Linked DNA regions of Synechococcus elongatus PCC 11801. The protein of the gene in region 2 binds, or shares a complex with, the protein of the main gene of each other region. Links are inferred from orthologs where the notes say so. Each region holds a gene or a part of one and is shown on either strand. Other genes may lie near its edges.

Region 1 (13,284 bases), 960 kb from region 2 along the record:
TTTTGAACTGTTCCAGGCGATCGAGCCAGCGGAATTTCAGCAACGGCTCGCGACCCACCTCGATCCAGAATTGCCAATCTACGAAACCGCAGAGGTTGTCCTCAAGAGCCAGGCTGTGACAGCGCTTCTTAGTCGCGCAGAGTATGACCTTTGGATCGAGCCAGAAGAGTCTGTCGATGTTGAGGCATTGGTTGCCTCAGTCCTAGAAGCTGACACGGTGTTGGTGGAGCAGACCACGAAGTCCGGCAAAAAAGTGGAAGTCAATCTGCGGGAACGGCTCCACACTTTGACTCGTACGGAAGCTGGGGTCTTGCCGCAGCGTTTGCAAGCAACCGGTGGCGACTCTGGCTTTTGGCTACGCTACGTTGGTTCCTGCCGCAATGACGGCACACTGCTGCGTCCTGAGCAGGTGATTACACTGCTCCAGCAAGTCAGCGGGCGATCGTTCCAGTTACGTCATGCCCACCGGCGATCGCTGCATCTGGACTGAGGCCGCCGCGAGGGTACGGGTCGTGCGAGTGTGATAATGTGGCACTTAAGCTGAGTGAAAAGATTTCACCTAGCCCGACTGCCGAAGACAGGGACTGTAATTGAGAAGTCCCTCAGTTCCAAGCCTGAGTGGCTACTGCCGGATTAGTGCAGTTTTGCTCGGAAACCTTTCTGAGCTTCTCCTAGGCTTTTCTAACTGCCGGATTTTCTCAACGTCTTCTAGCCCAACGCCCATCGACGCGATCAGGCCTTTACAGATGGCGATCGTGCTTCAATAGCGTCGCTTTCACTAGACTTCAGTTCCCCGGCCTCACGGTAGGGATGTCCTGCGAGGGCAACATCCGGTTTTGATGCAGCGTCTGTCGGTGTCGAGCGCTAACAGACAGTCGAACGATCCTGAGCTTTAGCCAGATCCTCGAGGCTGCGCCAGCAGACGGGTGTTGCGTTGCGTATCGCAGCTCCTGTCGGTCTTTCGTCTCTGCTCGCACTGCCAGACAACTAGAGCCTCAGGCATGCCCAAACAAATCGTTATTGCTGAACAGCACCGCATCGCAGCCGTTTTTGCCGAAGACCAGATCGAAGAATTCATTGTTGCCAAAGGCACTCATCAGATTGGCGACATTTACCTCGGCGTCGTTGAGAATGTGCTTCCTGGAATTGATGCGGCGTTTGTCAACATCGGCGACAGCGAGAAAAATGGCTTTATTCACGTTACAGATTTAGGCCCCCTGCGCTTACGGCGTAGTGCTGGCGCGATTACTGAGCTACTCGCACCCCAGCAAAAAGTGCTGGTCCAGGTGATGAAGGAGCCCACCAGTTCCAAGGGGCCCCGCCTGACTGGCAACATCAGTCTTCCCGGTCGTTACTTGGTGCTGATGCCCTACAGCAGTGGGGTCAGCCTGTCGCGCCGGATCATGTCCGAGAGTGAGCGCAATCGACTGCGGGCACTTAGTGTGCTGATCAAACCAGCGGGCATGGGTCTGCTGGTGCGTACCGAAGCCGATGGCGTGGCTGAAGAGCTGATCATTGAGGATCTGGAGGCGCTGCAACGGCAGTGGGAGCAGACTCTCCAGTTGGCCGATTCCACCCCAGCACCGGCCCTACTCACCCGCGATGATGACTTCATCCAGCGCGTGCTGCGGGATATGTATGACGAGACTGTCAACCGGATTGTAGTGGACTCCCACACGGGATTAAAGCGGGTCAAGCAGCACCTCAGTACTTGGGGAGCAGGAGAGATTACCCCAGGCCTGTTAATCGAGCAGTACCGCGATCGCAGTTCGATTCTCGATTACTTCCGAGTCAATGCCGCCATTCGGGAGGCACTCAAACCTCGGGTGGATCTGCCCTCAGGTGGCTACATCATCATCGAGAAGACCGAAGCTCTGACGGTGATTGACGTCAACTCCGGCTCATTCACGCGATCGGCCACGGCACGAGAAACCGTTTTGTGGACTAACTGTGAGGCAGCAGCCGAAATCGCTCGCCAGCTACGGCTGCGCAATATCGCTGGCGTAATCATTGTCGATTTCATTGACATGGATTCTCGCCGCGACCAGTTGCAGGTGCTGGAGCATTTCACGCGAGCCCTGCGCCAAGACAAGTCTCGGCCGCAGATTTCACAGCTCTCAGAACTCGGCTTGGTGGAGCTGACCCGCAAGCGCCAGGGTCAAAACATCTATGAACTCTTCAGCACACCCTGTACCGCCTGTGGGGGATTGGGTCATGTTGCCCATCTGCCGGGTGAAGTTGGGGCGCAGCCGCTCGTACGCACCTCCGAGCGCCCACCGGTAACGACACCTGTGGCGACAACCACCCCAGCGAGTGCCAGTTCCAATTTGGTGGCTCCCAGCAACGATAGTTATCTTTCGCCAGCGCGCAGTGCCCTAGCCCGAGCCACGGGCGTTCCACCCCTTCTGAACGAAGCCACCACTACCAGCGAGCTGGAGAACAACGGCGATAGTTACAGCAGCCTAGGTTTACTGGAGCGATCGCCCCAACGACGAGGGCGGCGGCGCGGGGGCGGCCGGAATGCTAGCCCTAGCCTGCCCAATACCGGTATCAACCCTGAGATCAGTGCTTCGCCCGGACTCGCTGAAGCGCTTGCCGCTACCACTCGGGATTCAGCCCCCGATCGCGAACAGGAATCGACGGGGATCAGTCGCCGGCCTCGGCGACAACCGCCCGAGCCACCAGTCATTGTGGCAGTTGAATTAACCCCTGAAGAGCAAGAACTCTACGCCTGGATGGGAGCTTCACCCTTGATCCGGGCTGAAACTCAGCCGGAGCCAGGACAGCCTGTGCTGGTCGGGGTCTATGCCCAAGAATCGGAAAAGGAAGCGGCGATCGCTGCAGCAAAAGCCCTCTATGATCAGCGATCGCGCCATCGTCGGGGTGGCGGTGACAGTGGACGCCCGACTCTCGCCCGCGACAACCGTGAGACGACGAGTTCTGCGAGTTCTGTATCCAGCACGGATTCGAGCAGTGCAGCAGAACCGCCTACTGAGCAGCCCAGCAGCGTAATAACCGAAGTAGCAATGACTGCTGTTACAGAAGAAGTTGTCGTCGCACCCGAACCTGCTCCAGTTGAGGCACTCCCCACTCCGGTTGAGGTTGCAGTCGCGAGCGAAGCAACAGAAGCCCCTGCTCTTACCAGCGAACCCGCAACTCCAGCTCCCGGACGGCGGCGGCGGCGGTCTTCGGCGCAACGTGAGTCCCAAGACTAGGTTAGATACAGACTTTTTCGGCCCTGGCGATCGCTGGCAGACGGTCGCTGGGATCGATGAAGTCGGACGCGGCTGTCTGTTTGGTCCGGTGGTGGCAGCGGCGGTTGTGCTGCCCGAAGCTGCGATCGCACCCTTGCAGCAGGCTGGTGTCACGGACAGTAAACAACTCAGTCAGCAACGGCGGGAGCAGCTCTATCCGCTCATCTGCGAGACTGCTGAGGCAGTTGCTTGGGGACTGTCGAGTGTGGCAGAAATTGAACGCTGGAATATTCTGCAAGCCACGTTTCTAGCGATGCGGCGCGCCCTCGCCAAGATCGATCGCCCCCTCAGTCGTTGTTTGATTGACGGGAACCAACGCTTGCCAAAACTGGAGCTCGCTCAGACCAGTGTGGTGCAGGGCGATCGTCACTGTGTCACGATCGCGGCTGCCAGCATTCTGGCTAAAGTTTGGCGCGATCGCCTATTGGAGCGTTTGGATGATCGCTATCCCGACTATGGACTGCGCCAGCACAAAGGCTATGGCACCGCTCAACATCGCCAGGCCCTTCTGCAGTTCGGCCCTACTCCACTCCATCGCCCCCGCTTTCTGCGATCGCTCCTGCAACAACCAAAGCAGATCAGCTTGTTCTGATCTCTCTGATTCTGGAATATCTGTCAGGCAAGTCTGCGATCGTTCGGTTAGCCTAACGGCGGTGGCAGCACAGAAGAGCAGCAGGATTCTTGGCTCCAGAGCAGATAGTCCTCAATCAGTCGCCGTTGAATTTGCTGGCGAATCGTGAGCAGGACACCTTTTAGCAGGGCATTACCAGCCGCTTCCAGCATGGGGCGGGGTGTGAAACGCAAGAGAGGTGGCATCTGCACTTCAACATTGAGGCGAGCTTCACCGGTGAGCGCATGACTGGACTCCGCCATCAGCTCACCTTCTAAATCCAACCGAAATCGTGCCGCCAGCAAATCCAATCCCCGCAGCTGACAATCGCGCGACTGGATTTGCAAAACGCCAGCCTCATTCGTCCATACAGCTAAATCAACAATCGGTCGCAGTTGCAAGGAAAAAAATTGCAGCGGCCGCATTTCAAAACGGTAGAGATGGTTGCCCAGAACCTGCAACTGCTCGTGGTTGAAGAGGGTATAAACGATTCGCTCGGACTGTCTGAGATAATCCTGAAGGCTACGAGCTATCGGTTGGTGAATCGTTAATTCAACCGCTTGGCTTGCAGCAAATCGACTGAGCATGCGAGGAGATGGGCACCATTTCCGACGATTTTACGGCGTCTCAGCCCAAGGCTAGCGAATGGAGCGACAAGGAGAAGCTATGTCCGAGCGGGCGATCGCCCATTTAGGTCCAATTGGCACCTATGCCGAGATGGCAGCACTACGCTTTCAGGCCTGGTTAACCGATCAAGATCAGCAACCCAGCCACCTCTTGGCCTGTCGGAGTATTCCCGCAACCCTCCAAACCCTGGCGGATGGGACGGTTGATTACGCGGTTGTACCTGTCGAGAATTCGGTGGAAGGCAGTGTTGCGGCAACCCTCGATAGTCTGTGGCAGTTGCCTCAACTCTCGATTCAACGCGCTCTGATTTTACCGATCGCCCATGCTTTGATCAGTTTTGAGGACGATCGCACCGCCATCCGTCAGGTGCTCTCCCATCCACAGGCGTTAGCGCAATGTCAACAGTGGCTGCAGCGCCAGTTGCCCCAAGCCGAATTGATTCCCACCAACTCCACCACTGAAGCCCTGCAAGATTTAGAGCGTCATCCACAGCGAGCGGTGATTGCCTCAACGCGGGCAGCAGAGCTGTATCAGATGCCGATTCAGTCCTTCCCGATCAACGACTCGCCAGATAACCGCACCCGTTTTTGGGTAGTCAGTCGCAACCTGACCCCTGGTGGAGCCTGCACTTCCCTTAGCTTCAGCTTGGATGCCAACGTCCCAGGCGCCTTGGTGCAACCTTTGCAAATTTTGGCTGAGCGCCAGATCAACCTCAGCCGTATCGAGTCGCGACCAACCAAGCGATCGCTCGGGGAGTATCTGTTTTTCCTCGATCTTGAAGCAGATTTGCGGGAGCCTGCGATCGCTCAAGCTGTCCAAGCCGTTGCGGACTGTACTGAGCAACTCCGGGTTCTCGGTAGCTACGACAGTCTCGATTTCACTCAAGTTGTCCAGCCCAGCTAACCCATCTTGAGGTCAGGACTCACTCGGGTTTTGAAAGCTATTCAACGTGTCTTTGAGCACGGTTCGAGCAGCTAAGTGACTGCGGGTTGAGCCTAGAATTTCTAACTCGCGTTCTAAGCGATCGCGGGTACTGAGCATCTCGAGTAAGCTTTGCTGCTCTTCATAAACGCCGTAGAGATGGCCTGCGACCCAGTAGGACAACTCACGGGGCAAGTCTGGGAGATCATCCGGTAGCTCAATCTCTTGATCCGACAACTTACCCGACAACTGCACGACATCCCGTAGGACGGTATCCACCTCTGTTGCCAGTGGTTTTAAGTCATCATCCGTAGCTTCATCTTCAATCCATTCCACGAGACCGACGCGGAAAGGTTTTTCCCGAACATAGTCCAGCACCCGAAAGCGTTGCTGGCCTAGGGTCCAAACATTCATCCGGTCATCGGGGAGACGCTGATGACGAATCAGTTCCGCACAGCAGCCAACCGTTGCCGCTTCATCTTTTGCCGGATCCCAGAGCAGCACCCCAAAGCGGCGATCGCTCTCCAGGATCGTCTGCATCAGGATGCGATAGCGATACTCAAAAATGTGTAACGGCAGCAGACGCCCCGGAAACAACACAACTTCCGGCAAAGGGAAGAGGGGGAGCTCGCGCACAGACAGGGAGTCAGGTGCCATAAGGCTAATCGCGCCGTCTAAGGGAATGGTGTGAGACTATCGCGATCGACAAGAACAACTTTCGGGTTGACTCCTGCCGACGTCTCAGAAACTTGTTACTTAACTTTACCTGATCGCTGTAAGGGACGATACTAAGCCACTAAAGGTCTGTTGTCGGATGGGTTGAAAAACAAAAAGCGGGAGTTGATTCCCGCTTCCTGATTTCAGTGATGATTAGAGCTTAACTTCGATGTCTACCCCAGCTGGCAGATCGAGCTTCATCAAGGCATCGATCGTTTTAGAAGACGGCTGGTAGATGTCGATGATCCGACGGTGCGTCCGCGTTTCAAAGTGCTCACGCGAATCTTTGTCCACGTGGGGCGAACGCAGCACGCAATAGATACGACGGCGAGTCGGCAACGGAATTGGGCCGATCGCAGTGGCATTCGTGCGGTTAGCGGTTTCGACGATGCGATCGCAGGAAGTATCCAGCAGTCGACGATCAAAAGCCTTGAGACGAATCCGAATTTTCTGCTGCTGCAGGGTAGCCATGGGAGTTAATTATCAAGGTTCAAAAAGACAGAGTCGGTGATGACTCACCACCGACTCCTTAGGGGTTTAAATCCTACTGGAGGATTTTGGAAACGACACCAGCACCGATGGTGCGGCCGCCTTCACGGATTGCAAAGCGCATGCCTTGCTCAATCGCGATCGGGTTGATCAGCTCAACCGTCATCTTGATGCGATCGCCCGGGATCACCATTTCAGCTGCCGAACCGTCGTCAGCGGTGAAGTCCGAGATCGCGCCGGTCACGTCGGTTGTCCGCACGTAGAACTGAGGACGATAGCCCGGGAAGAACGGGGTGTGACGACCACCTTCTTCTTTCTTGAGCACGTAAACCTCAGACTCAAACTTGGTGTGAGGCGTGATCGAACCAGGTTTGGCCAAGACCATACCGCGCTCGATGTCGGTTTTTTGGATACCGCGCAGCAGCAGACCCACGTTGTCGCCAGCCAGACCTTCGTCGAGGGTCTTTTGGAACATTTCCACACCGGTGACGGTGGTGCTACGGGTGTCGCGCAGACCGACGATTTCGATCGTTTCGCCGACTTTGACGCTACCACGCTCGATCCGGCCGGTAGCCACAGTGCCACGACCGGTAATCGTGAAGACGTCTTCAACCGCCATCAGGAAGGGGCGATCGACTTCCCGCTCAGGGGTGGGGATGTAGGCGTCGACTTCTTCCATCAGCTTCAGGATCTTGTCAACCCAGGGGTTGTCACCTTTCTGGCCGGAAGCGCCACCTTGGATAGCTTCCAAAGCTTGCAGTGCCGAACCCGCAACGATGGGGATGTCATCACCGGGGAAGTCATAGGAGCTCAGCAGCTCACGCACTTCCAGTTCCACCAGTTCCAGCAGTTCAGCGTCATCCACCATGTCTTCTTTGTTCAAGAAAACAACGATGTTAGGAACGCCGACCTGTTTCGCCAGCAGGATGTGCTCACGGGTTTGGGGCATGGGGCCGTCAGCCGCCGAAACCACGAGGATGGCGCCATCCATCTGCGCAGCACCCGTGATCATGTTTTTCACGTAGTCAGCGTGACCCGGACAGTCAACGTGAGCATAGTGGCGGTTGCCGGTTTCGTATTCAACGTGAGCGGTGTTGATCGTGATACCACGAGCTTTTTCTTCAGGAGCTGCGTCGATATCTGCATAAGCGCGAGCTTTGGCCATGCCAGCTTTCGCCAACACAGTGGTGATCGCTGCCGTCAGCGTGGTTTTGCCGTGGTCAACGTGACCGATGGTCCCGATGTTGGCGTGGGGTTTGGTGCGTTCAAACTTAGCGCGTGCCATTGGCGTTCAGTCTTCCTTTAGGTTACTTAAGCGTTCCCTTTGTTTTTGGCGATGATTGTTTCAGCCACATTCCGAGGAACTTCCTCGTACTGACTGAACTCCATCGTGAAGATGCCCCGACCTTGGGTCATCGACCGCAGGTCAGTTGCATAGCCGAACATCTCGGCCAGGGGCACTTTGGCCGAAACAGTGGCCGTGCCATTGGTGGTTGCTTGGCCTTCGATTTGGCCTCGGCGGGAGATCAGGTTACCCATCACTGAACCGAGGAAGTCTTCCGGCACTTCCACTTCCACCTTCATCACCGGCTCCAGCAGAACTGGGTCGGCTTTCCGAACGGCTTCTTTGATCGCCATGGAACCAGCGATCTTAAAGGCCATCTCAGACGAGTCGACGTCGTGATACGAGCCATCGACCAAGGTTGCCTTGATGTCGATGAGCGGGTATCCCGCCAAGACGCCCGATTCGCAGGTTTCTCTCATCCCCTGCTCGGCAGGACCGACGTACTCTTTCGGCACCGTACCGCCGACGATCTTGGAGACAAACTCGAAACCAGTGCCAGGCTGAGCCGGCTCCAGTTCGATCACAACGTGACCGTACTGACCCTTACCACCGCTCTGGCGGACGAACTTACCTTCCGCTTTGACAGCCTTACGAACTGTCTCACGGTAGGCGACCTGAGGAGCACCAATGTTGGCTTCAACCTTGTACTCCCGCAGCATCCGATCCACCAGAATTTCTAGGTGGAGCTCGCCCATGCCGGCGATAACCGTTTGGTTGGTTTCAGAGTCAACCGAGACGCGGAAGGTCGGATCTTCTTCCGAAAGCGCCTGCAACGCCTTCGAAAGTTTTTCCATATCGTTCTTGGTTTTGGGTTCAACCGCAACCGAAATCACCGGTTCTGGAATGAACAGAGACTCAAGAATGATTGGGTTTTGGTCGTCGCAGAGGGTGTCGCCCGTGAAGGTATCTTTAAGACCCAGGACAGCACCCAAGTCGCCCGCACGAAGCTCATCAACCTCAATCCGGTCATCAGCCTTGAGGACGATCAGACGCGAAACCCGCTCTTTCTTACCCTTAGTGGCGTTGTAGACGTAGCTACCTTTTTGCAGAACGCCAGAGTAGACACGAACGAAGGTCAGGCGACCGTAGGGATCGGCCATGATCTTGAAGGCCAGCGCAGAGAAAGGAGCTTCGTCGCTGGAAGGACGCAGCGCCGTTTCGCCATCCGGCAAGGTGCCTTGAATCGGCGGAATGTCTTGGGGAGAAGGCAGCAGCTCAACCACTGCATCCAGCAACAGCTGAACGCCTTTGTTTTTGAAGGCCGAACCGCAAAGCATCGGGACCAAGCGATCGTTGCCTTGAATCAACACGCCTTTGCGCAGGCCAGCTTTGATGTCCTCAACACTGAGGTCGCCTTCTTCGAAGTATTTATCGAGAAGTGCTTCGTCAGTTTCGGCAACCGCTTCAACCATTTTGGAGCGCCATTCAGCCGCCGTTTCCTGCAGTTCTGCAGGGATGTCGGTGACTTGAATGTCGGTACCCAAATCGTTGGTGTAGATGTGAGCTTTCATTTCGACAAGGTCAACAATGCCTTGGAAATCGCTCTCAGCCCCGATCGGAATTTGAATCGGAACGGCGTTCGCTCTGACGCGATCGCGGATCTGGCCGTAGACCTTGAAGAAATCTGCGCCGGTACGGTCCATCTTGTTGACGAACACGATCCGAGGCACGCTGTAGCGATCGGCTTGACGCCAAACGGTTTCAGATTGGGGCTGCACACCACCAACCGAACAGAAGACAGCAACAACACCGTCGAGCACCCGCATGGAGCGTTCAACTTCAATCGTGAAGTCAACGTGACCCGGGGTGTCGATGATATTGACGCGGTAGTCTTTCCAGCTGGTACTAATCGCAGCAGCGGTGATCGTGATGCCCCGCTCCCGCTCTTGCTCCATCCAGTCGGTAACAGCATTACCATCGTGGACTTCACCAATCTTGTGGACGACGCCTGAGTAAAACAGGATGCGCTCCGTCGTCGTGGTTTTGCCCGCATCAATGTGGGCAGCAATACCGATATTTCTAACCTTTTCGAGCGGAACGGAACGTGCCACTGGAACCTCCTTGAGAGCGTCGATCGCTAAATCGAACGTATTAAATATTGTAACGGGATTTGTATTCGCTAGGACTAGTAGCGGTAGTGAGCAAAAGCTTTGTTTGCTTCTGCCATTTTGTGGGTTTCTTCGCGCTTACGAACCGAGCTACCAGTTTCGTTAGCCGCATCCATCAGCTCATTGGCGAGCTTGATAGCCATGGACTTACCAGGACGCTGACGCGAGTATTGAACCAACCAACGCAGGGCCATTGCCGTACCCCGTTCTGACCGGACTTCCATCGGCACTTGGTAGGTCGCACCACCCACCCGACGCGCCCGCACTTCCACCAGAGGAGTGGCATTACGAACAGCTTGCTCGAACAACTCAAGGGGATCGTTGCCCGTCCGCTCTTGGATCAGGTCAAAAGCAGAGTAGAGGATGCGGAAGGCCAGTGACTTTTTGCCCGAGTTCATCAGGCGAGCCACCATCATGGAGGCCAAGCGGCTGTTGAACTTCGGGTCGGGATTGACCGAACGCTTTTGGGCAGAGGTACGACGGGACATCAGTGAATCTCAGAAGTCTTGCTAAGGGCTACAACGCAAAAAAGAAAGCTTGGAAGGGGCGATCGCAGGGGTGAGGATGAATCACATCTGGAACGAGCAAGGTCAACTGCCCAGCAGCTTGCAGAGTTGACGTTGCCACGATCAACGCAGACAAGGCTCACCCAGCAACCTAGGCCTTCGGACGCTTAGCGCCGTATTTGGAACGGCTTTGACGACGGTCTTTGACACCAGCGGTGTCGAGGGTGCCGCGGATGATGTGATAGCGCACCCCGGGCAAGTCCTTCACCCGACCGCCACGAATCATCACAACTGAGTGCTCTTGCAAGTTGTGGCCAATTCCCGGAATGTAGGCCGTGACTTCAAAGCCAGAGGTCAAGCGAACCCGTGCCACTTTCCGCAGAGCGGAGTTGGGTTTTTTCGGGGTCGTGGTGTAGACGCGAGTACAAACGCCACGACGTTGCGGGCAGTTTTTCAGCGCGGGAGATTTGGTCTTTTTGGTGATTTTTTCGCGTTCGTCGCGAATCAGCTGCTGGATTGTAGGCATTTCAGAAAGCCGGTTCGGCTGCTCTTGGAAAAGACAACAATCTCTTACTTTACCGAGGGTTGATGCACTTGGTCAAGCACAAGGCCTTGAGAGGGCGATCGCCCAATGTCGTCACTTAGCAATTGGGGAGCATGACAACGGACGGGTTACCGTGGCGACACTCGCTAGGAAGGCGAGAGGCAGCGCCCGTAGTTATCGGTTCGACGTTCAATATCATCTTCTCCGAGATAGGGACCGATTTGCACCTCGATCAAAATCAGAGGCCCTGCCTCACGATTGCCGAGACGATGCCACTGTCCAATCGCAATGTCTAGGGATTGACCCACGGTCAGAGACAGCGTCAGATCGCCCAGCTGAACTTGGGCAACCCCCTGTACCACCAGCCAATGCTCCCGCCGCTGCTGGTGACGTTGCAGACTCAATTCCTGCCTCGGTAGCACCTCTAGGCGTTTGACTTGGTAGCCGTTGCCCTGATCAAGAATTTCAAACTGCCCCCAAGGGCGCTGTTCGCGATCGCCAACCTTCATCGCAGACTCGCTGGAGCAGGAGGGCCCAAAAAGACTCCCAGACCATTATGAACGCGGGCAGCTGTTCCCCGAGCTCGGTTCACTAGTTGACCATTGACGATCAAAGAGGTCGAACTTCCACCATCGAAATTGAGCGCATCGACGACCCCCAACTGCTGCATGATCGCGGCCATTTGGGGGAGGGTTGGGCCACGGCCTTGGCTCTGCTCATGGGCCGCCACTAGGATTAAGCTTCCGTCAGGAAGCAACCCGATCGCACTGCGGGGCGCAGCTTCTATCGCAAAGGCGCGACTGAAACCTTCCCCTTGGGGATCGACCACCACCTGGCCCGACTTCACCAAGAGGGGGCCGCCACCGAGGGCATGGGGAAACCGCTCAAATTGGCCCGGTAGGGCTTGCTGTTGGACTTGAAGAGTTGTTCCCGTTGTCAAAGCACTGCGCAAACTATTTGCCGATCGCAGCACGACTAAATAACCATTCCTCGGAATAGGAAAGCGGTTGCTCCCTGCTTTGCCGGCCTGAGACTGGGACACAACGCGATCGCCCTGCACAGTTACCACGACTTCGTTGTCAAGGATGGTTTGGTAGCTGCTACCCCAGGCATCGGTGTAGCGGGCAGCGCCAGCTCGGACATAGCCACTGTTGAGGGCAACGAGGGGAATGCGTATACCTGAGCTGAGCTGCAGGGTCTCTTGCAGGCCAAGCCGGTCAATCAAGACTTCGCCCTGATCGTTCCAAGCCATCGCGCCGCGGTTGAGGATTGGGCCGGAGTACCAGATGTTATCGCGGCGAATGGCCCCCAGTGGTAGGCGATTATTGCGATTAAAAAAGCCTGCATTGATAGCGATCGCCGCTCCGCGATCGCGGGCTACCGCCTGTAGAACCTGCGTGCCCTCCAACGACCCATTCCCCGCCCAAATCGGCGCTAAACGGACATTAGGCTGGCGCAAGTCCAGCTGAATGACATAGACCGGAAAAGTTGCCCCCCCAACTGTGACTTGGCGTTGCTGGAGTGGTGTACTGGGCTGTGACGGCGCCGGCGTCAGCAGAGATGGGCTCGAGTTCAATGAATTGGGAAAGGGGCTGAGATTGGGACTCAGGAGAGCTGTCGCTGGCCAATCGATGAAGATGCGATCGGGCGATCCCAAGCTAGAGACTCTCACGCCTACGCCCGTGGGTAATCGCAAACTCGTGCGATCGCCTTGTTGTTCAGCCTGAATCCCGTAGCGCTGCAAATTGGGAGCCAATTGGGTGGGGACTGAGCCATCAAAGCGCAGCTGTTGGCTAATCGCGTCCCATTCCCAAGGAGTTGGGCGATCGAAATCCAAGACAAGCCGACGGTTAGCGCCCTGCTGACCATCGCGCAGGTTCTGCAACGTTGCCGCTGGTAACTGAATGAGCAACTGATTCCCTTGGATTGCCAAGGCCCAGCCACTGCGCCGTGCCAACGTTGAAACTTCTAAGTAGCGGCGACTGTTTTGACGACGAGCGGGAACCTGTTCTACCCCTTCCGCAACCCGACCATCCGAGAACCAACGAATTGCTTGGCGCGTCGTACTCAAGCCCGGCAAGAGTTCTAAGCCCAAACCATTACGCAGAGCGGCCTCTTCAATCCAGATAAAGTTGCCCTGAGAAGCAGGTTCCACTGCCCAAG
Region 2 (5,529 bases):
GGTAGCTTGCTGGGCCTGACTGAGCAGGCCCTGGACGCCAAGGGCACCGGCTGCTGCTAAGGCAGGCAGAACGAGGGGACCCCCAAGGAGTAAACCTCCCACAGCTCCGACAGCCAGCGATCGCTCAACTTGATGACTGTTGGCGCGACCGGTTTTGCACCAAGTGGCGAAGTGCTCGCAGTTATTAAAAAGGACGTTGTAGCGTTGTTCGCCTAGGCGACTGAGGGCGCGTTCAATTGTGATGTCGGCGGGGTCACAGTCCGCATAGTCGCGCAGGCGGATTTGCTCTCCGCGACGGAAATAATCCTTGCTGGTGCGAACAATCGTTTCGCCTTCCAAGTAGTGCACAACGGTGCCATCACCGATATCAATGCCGTGATGGGTATATAGACCACCGCGTCGATCGACTACCAGATGATCGCCTTGCGCCATAGAACTCAGAAGCTCCCTCTTCGCTAGGGTAGCGAGTTGCGGTCTGCTTGGAGGAAGGGCCGGGCGATCGCCGCAAAAGCGGTGGGATCTTCCAACATCGGTAAGTGCCCGACTTGGGGCATTACTACCTGCCGACAGCGATCGCTCAGAGCAGCAGCACGCTCCCCTAAGACAACGGGAGCGATTTGATCAAACTGGCCAGAAATTAGCAGAGTCGGCACCGAGAGCGATCGCCAAGCCTGACCGAGTTGCTCGACTGCTGTCAAGCTCACGGCATCTTGCAGGCTACCGATCGCGGCTTCGGTATCGGCTTGCAGAAAGTCTTCCAGAAAGGATCGAGTCGTCACTGGATCGAGCGGCTGATGGCAAAACCGACTCAGGATCAGGCGATCGAGTCCGGGAATTTGCTGCCAGAGCGGCGATCGCGATCGCACCAGCAGTTGACTGATCTGCTGAAAAATCGCAAAGGCGATCGCTGAATAGCTGAACAGTCCACTAGCCGTCAGCAAGAGACGATCGACGCGATCGGAATAAGCCTGAGCGAACAACAGCGCCACACTGCAACCCCAGGAGTGGGCCACAATCCGCACCGATGGCAAAGCCAGCTGATCGAGCAGGGCCACTAAATCCGCCACGGTCGCTTGCAAGCTGTAGTCCTGATCCGCAGGCTGCGATCGCGCTTCCCCAAAGCCCCGCCAATCGAGAGCGAGCCCAGCCCCACAATCCTCAAGATCCTGAGCCATGGGCTGCCAGTTGCGACGACTGCCGCCCCATCCATGCAGATAGAGAATGGGGGCTTGGCGATCGCCAGCTAACGTCCATTCCGCTTGCAGCGTCCCCCCTTGGGGTGAGGCGATCGCGATCAAGCGGATTCCGGTGTCGGCAAACTCGAAGGATGCAAGAGCACATCCGCACTGGAGCGCTTCTCAACCATCTCCCGCGTGATCGTGCAGTGAGTGACGTCCTGGCGAGACGGCAGCTCGTACATCACTTCCAGCATGATCTCTTCAACGATGCCGCGCAGTGCCCGAGCTCCGGTCTTGCGACGGAAGGCTTCGCGGGCGATTGCTTCGATCGCATCTTGGCGGAATTCCAGCTCGACGCTGTCCATGTGCATCAGCTTCTGATACTGCTTGACCAGCGCGTCCCGAGGTTCCGTCAGGATTTCCGTCAGCGCCACTTCGTCTAGCGGATCCAACACCGCCGTCACCGGCATCCGACCGATAAATTCAGGAATCAGACCAAACTGCACCAAATCTTCGGGTTCCATGTGGCGCAGGATGGCAGCCGCCCGCTGTTCCTTGGTTTTGGTCTCTTCAGGGTGGACAAAGCCAATCGATTTTTTGCCCAAGCGGCGATCGACGAGTTTTTCCAGACCGACAAAGGCACCACCGCAGATAAACAGGATGTTGCGCGTGTCGATTTGGATGCAGTCCTGATAGGGATGCTTGCGACCGCCTTGGGGGGGGACATTGGCGATGGTGCCTTCCAGCATCTTCAGCAAAGCCTGCTGGACGCCTTCCCCGGAGACGTCACGCGTGATCGAAGGATTTTCGCTCTTGCGTGCAATCTTGTCGATTTCATCGATGTAGATGATGCCGCGTTGAGCTTCCTCGATGTCGAGATCAGCCACTTGCAGGAGCCGCAGCAGAATGTTTTCGACGTCTTCACCGACATAGCCGGCTTCCGTCAGTGTTGTTGCGTCGGCAACTGCGAAGGGGACATCCAGCAATTTGGCTAACGTCTGAGCGAGCAGAGTCTTGCCACAGCCGGTTGGACCAATCAGCAGAATATTGGATTTCTGAATTTCAATTGTTTCGCCTGCTTCTTCAGCTGACTGCTGATAAGCCAAGCGTTTGTAGTGGTTATAAACCGCCACAGACAACATTTTCTTGGCTTCGTTTTGACCAATGACGTGATGGTCAAGATAGCGTTTGATGTCGTGGGGCTTGGGAATTTGCGACAGCGTTAGCGATCGCTTCGGTTTGCGAGGCCCTTGATGACTCGCAGCTGCAGCTGCGGGTTTGACGCCACCCGGCGGTGGTGCAGGATTGGCATTGCCGTCAAATAATTCTTCGTCGAGGATCTCATTACAGAGGTCGACGCATTCATCACAAATGTAAACTCCAGGTCCGGCGATGAGCTTACGTACCTGCTCTTGGGATTTCCCGCAAAAAGAGCACTTCAGGTGAGAGTCGTATCTCGACATCACGCCTGCCCGCTACTGGAGAACAGCATCATTATGGTCGTTGATGGCCACGGTTGGTCGCGTAAGTACCTGATCAATTAATCCGTAGGCCTTGGCTTCCTGAGGCGACATAAAGAAGTCGCGATCGGTATCGACTTCAATCTTCTCAAGCGGCTGCCCCGTATGCTGCGCTAACAGGTCGTTGAGCGTGCTCTTGTGGTACAGGATCTCACGGGCTTGGATTTCAATATCCACAGCTTGACCCTGAGCGCCGCCCAGTGGTTGGTGGATCATGATGCGGGCGCTAGGCAAAGCCATCCGCTTACCTTTGGCTCCACCCGACAGTAAGAAAGCGCCCATGCTGGCTGCCAAACCAAAGCAGATGGTGGCAACATCTGGCGCGACCTGTTGCATCGTGTCGTAGATCGCCATGCCAGCGGTCACTGAACCACCGGGGGAGTTGATGTAGAGCTGAATATCTTTCTCGGGATCTTCGGCTTCGAGGAAAAGCAGCTGCGCCACGATCGAGTCTGCAACCGCATCATCAACGCCTGTCCCCAAGAAGACAATCCGTTCGCGCAATAGGCGGGAATAGATATCGAAAGCGCGTTCACCTCGTCCTGATTGCTCCACCACCGTCGGCACAATAGCCTGGGAGCCTGCGATCGCTTGAATCTGCGGCTGCTGCCACTGGCTGTCGAGACCAGCGCTCAGTCGTCGACTGTGAATGGGCAGAGAAGCTTGGGACGAAAACATAGAGGAAGGCAATGGATACAGCAGCGGCAGCGAGAAAGTCCCGCTGCCGACAATTATGCCGCGCCGAACTAGTCGACTGTGAGAATGCGGCCTAGGCTTTTTTCTTGCCCTTCTTCGCTTTCGATTCTGCAGAGGCATCTTCTGATGCTTCTGTTGCCGTTGTTTCAACGGTTGCAGTCGAGGCGTCGACTTCCGCGTCCTCAGACTTGGGAGTGACCAGCGTCACGCTGTTGTTGGCTTCAAACCACTCCACCAGTTTTTCCTCGAGGAGTTCTTCGCGAACCACCGTGTTGAGGCGATCGCGATCGATTTCTTGCGGACGCGGGTAGTTGCTCAGTAGTTCTGCAGCCCGAACGGCGACGGCTTCATCGTCGACGCTGGTTTCGGTGACTTTGGCTAGTTCACCGAGGGCGATCGTGCGGCGCAGGCGTTGCTCTGCCTCGTCCTTCGAGCTTTCGCGGAGCCGTTCCAAGACATCCTCGGTGAACAGCTTGCGAACATCCATGCCCTGATTCGAGAGGCGGGTTGCCGTCTCGTTGATCATGGCGGAGATTTCGCGTTGAAGCAGCGATTCAGGCAGTTCAACATCAAGCTGGTCGGCCAGCGCGGTCAGAATGGCATCGCGCTTGTTGGCTTTGACTTGATTGGTCGCTTCCGCTTGAAAACGCTCAGTCAGTGCTGCTTTCAATGCTTCTAGCGTTTCGTATTCGCTCGCTTCTTGGGCGAACGCATCATCCAGCTCCGGCAGATCACGGGTTTTCAGCTCTTTGAGCGTGATCGTGAACTGAGCGGCTTTGCCCGCGACTTCTTCCTGACCGTAGGTTTCGGGGAAGGTAGCATCAACGGTGCGGGTTTCTTCGATCGCCATGCCGACGATGCCGCTGATGAAGCCTGGGATAAAGCGATCTTCTTCCACTTCAATTTGGAAGTCAGTAGCGCTACCGCCCGGAATTTCCTCGCCGCTCTCGACCAAGATGCCTTGGAAGTCGATCACGGCCACATCGCCGATCGCCGCATTCCGGCCTTCGACGGGAACCAAGGTCGCCATCTGTTTTTGTTGCTCTGCCAAAACGCTGTCAACGCGATTGGCATCAAAAGGTACGTCTTCGACTTCAACGGTGAGGCCGGTGTACTGAGTCAGAGTCGCCGTTGGCTGTACATCAACGCTGGCTTCAAAGCTGAGCGGTTGCCCGGGCTGGAAGTTATCAACCAGCGCTTCAAATTCACTACTGAGTTTGTAGTTGCCAATCGCTGGAATCGATTCTTGGGCGATCGCGGCTTCGAGGCTCTGCTGCACCAAGTCTTCGAGGGCGTTGGCCTTGAGGGCAGCTTCGCCAATGCGTTGAATCAGAACCGGACGGGGTACTTTCCCGGGGCGGAAGCCTGGCAAGCGAATTTCGCGACTGAGGCGGGTGAGGGTGCGCTCATAAACTTGGCGCGACTGTTCGCCACTGACTTCAATCTGCAGACCAACGCGACTGGCCGGCAGCTTCTCCTGGGTAACTTTTAGCGACATCCGAGTTCAGACTGATTGAGGGAGCTGGTTGCAGCGTGGGCAATGATCCAATGGCCTTGCCGTAGGCCAATGATCGCGCTCGAGATCTCAAAGGGAGGGCGATCGCGGATCGAGGCTTCTTTTTTCTGCAGTCTTTGATCGTATCTGATGGACATCGCTCCTGACCAGAATCGACTGAATTGATTCCGGCTGCAATTACGGCATGCTGCGATCGCCCCTGACAGGAACAATGCCATGCTGGGACTGGCATGTCGATGTTGTGAGGCCATGCAAGAGGCGAAAATTGCGGCAGTTTTAGGGGCTGGTGCTTGGGGCTTAACCCTTGCTCAGCTTTTGCGCAGCAATGGCCTTGAAGTCCGGCAATGGTCGCGGCGCAGTGAAGCCTCACTCGCAACTGTTTTAGCTGGGGCTGATCTCTGGATCATGGCGGTGTCGATGGCGGGTTTAGCCTCGGTGGCCGATCAAGTCGCCGCACTTTCTCTCAGCGATCGCGCCATTTGGGTGAGTGCGACAAAAGGGTTGGATCCCCAAGGTTGGCGAACGCCCTCACAGGTTCTGAACGATCGCTTTCCACATCAGCCGATCACAGTCCTTTCGGGGCCAAATCTGTCCAAGGAAATTGCCCAGGGCTTACCGG

Evidence for each region.
Region 1: the proteins of tig (region 2) and rpsG are in contact, whole or in part, in a crystal structure (PDB 3GTY), measured with the Thermotoga maritima proteins. The link is inferred for Synechococcus elongatus PCC 11801 from one-to-one orthologs. Residues at the interface, in WP_004081061.1 of Thermotoga maritima: Glu122, Val124, Val129, Leu130, Tyr133, Glu188, Gly259, Ile262, Tyr263, Glu266, Ser270, Glu273, Gln274, Glu277, Arg308, Gln311, Ile312, Ser315, Tyr316, Glu325, Arg329, Arg336, Leu363, Phe366, Trp367, Arg373, Leu377, Arg381, Leu384, Glu387; in WP_004081843.1 of Thermotoga maritima: Lys34, Lys52, Lys55, Glu59, Arg62, Gln63, Glu66, Asn67, Lys69, Val71, Arg95, Ala109, Lys110, Lys111, Gly112, Arg113, Pro114, Glu117, Glu121, Ile124, Ala125, Tyr127, Asn128, Asn129, Thr130, Gly131, Lys135, Asp139, Arg142, Met143.

What each region holds. Positions count from the first base shown.
Region 1 is NZ_CP030139.2:2,619,808-2,633,091, reverse strand. The notes cover bases 8,825-11,627. They hold rpsG (30S ribosomal protein S7), read right to left. Parts: upstream 10,560-11,627; coding sequence 10,089-10,559; downstream 8,825-10,088. Other genes in these bases: DOP62_RS13080 (phosphodiester glycosidase family protein), read right to left, coding at 11,627-11,627; DOP62_RS13085 (phosphomannose isomerase type II C-terminal cupin domain), read right to left, coding at 11,268-11,627; rpsL (30S ribosomal protein S12), read right to left, coding at 10,729-11,103; fusA (elongation factor G), read right to left, coding at 8,825-10,014. Also shown: DOP62_RS13140 (TIGR03960 family B12-binding radical SAM protein), read left to right, coding at 1-490; DOP62_RS13135 (Rne/Rng family ribonuclease), read left to right, coding at 1,002-3,215; DOP62_RS13130 (ribonuclease HII), read left to right, coding at 3,199-3,846; DOP62_RS13125 (DUF1997 domain-containing protein), read right to left, coding at 3,894-4,451; pheA (prephenate dehydratase), read left to right, coding at 4,531-5,394; DOP62_RS13115 (LON peptidase substrate-binding domain-containing protein), read right to left, coding at 5,407-6,069; rpsJ (30S ribosomal protein S10), read right to left, coding at 6,283-6,600; tuf (elongation factor Tu), read right to left, coding at 6,674-7,903; more of fusA, read right to left, coding at 7,930-8,824; more of DOP62_RS13085, read right to left, coding at 11,628-11,630; more of DOP62_RS13080, read right to left, coding at 11,628-13,284.
Region 2 is NZ_CP030139.2:1,656,526-1,662,054, forward strand. What follows is about bases 2,681-5,529. They hold tig (trigger factor), read right to left. Parts: upstream 4,893-5,529; coding sequence 3,468-4,892; downstream 2,681-3,467. Other genes in these bases: clpP (ATP-dependent Clp endopeptidase proteolytic subunit ClpP), read right to left, coding at 2,681-3,376; DOP62_RS08135 (NAD(P)H-dependent glycerol-3-phosphate dehydrogenase), read left to right, coding at 5,160-5,529. Outside these bases: DOP62_RS08110 (lecithin retinol acyltransferase family protein), read right to left, coding at 1-432; DOP62_RS08115 (alpha/beta fold hydrolase), read right to left, coding at 456-1,298; ATP-dependent protease ATP-binding subunit ClpX, read right to left, coding at 1,295-2,641; more of clpP, read right to left, coding at 2,654-2,680. UniProt on the Bacillus subtilis protein: Involved in protein export. Acts as a chaperone by maintaining the newly synthesized protein in an open conformation. Functions as a peptidyl-prolyl cis-trans isomerase.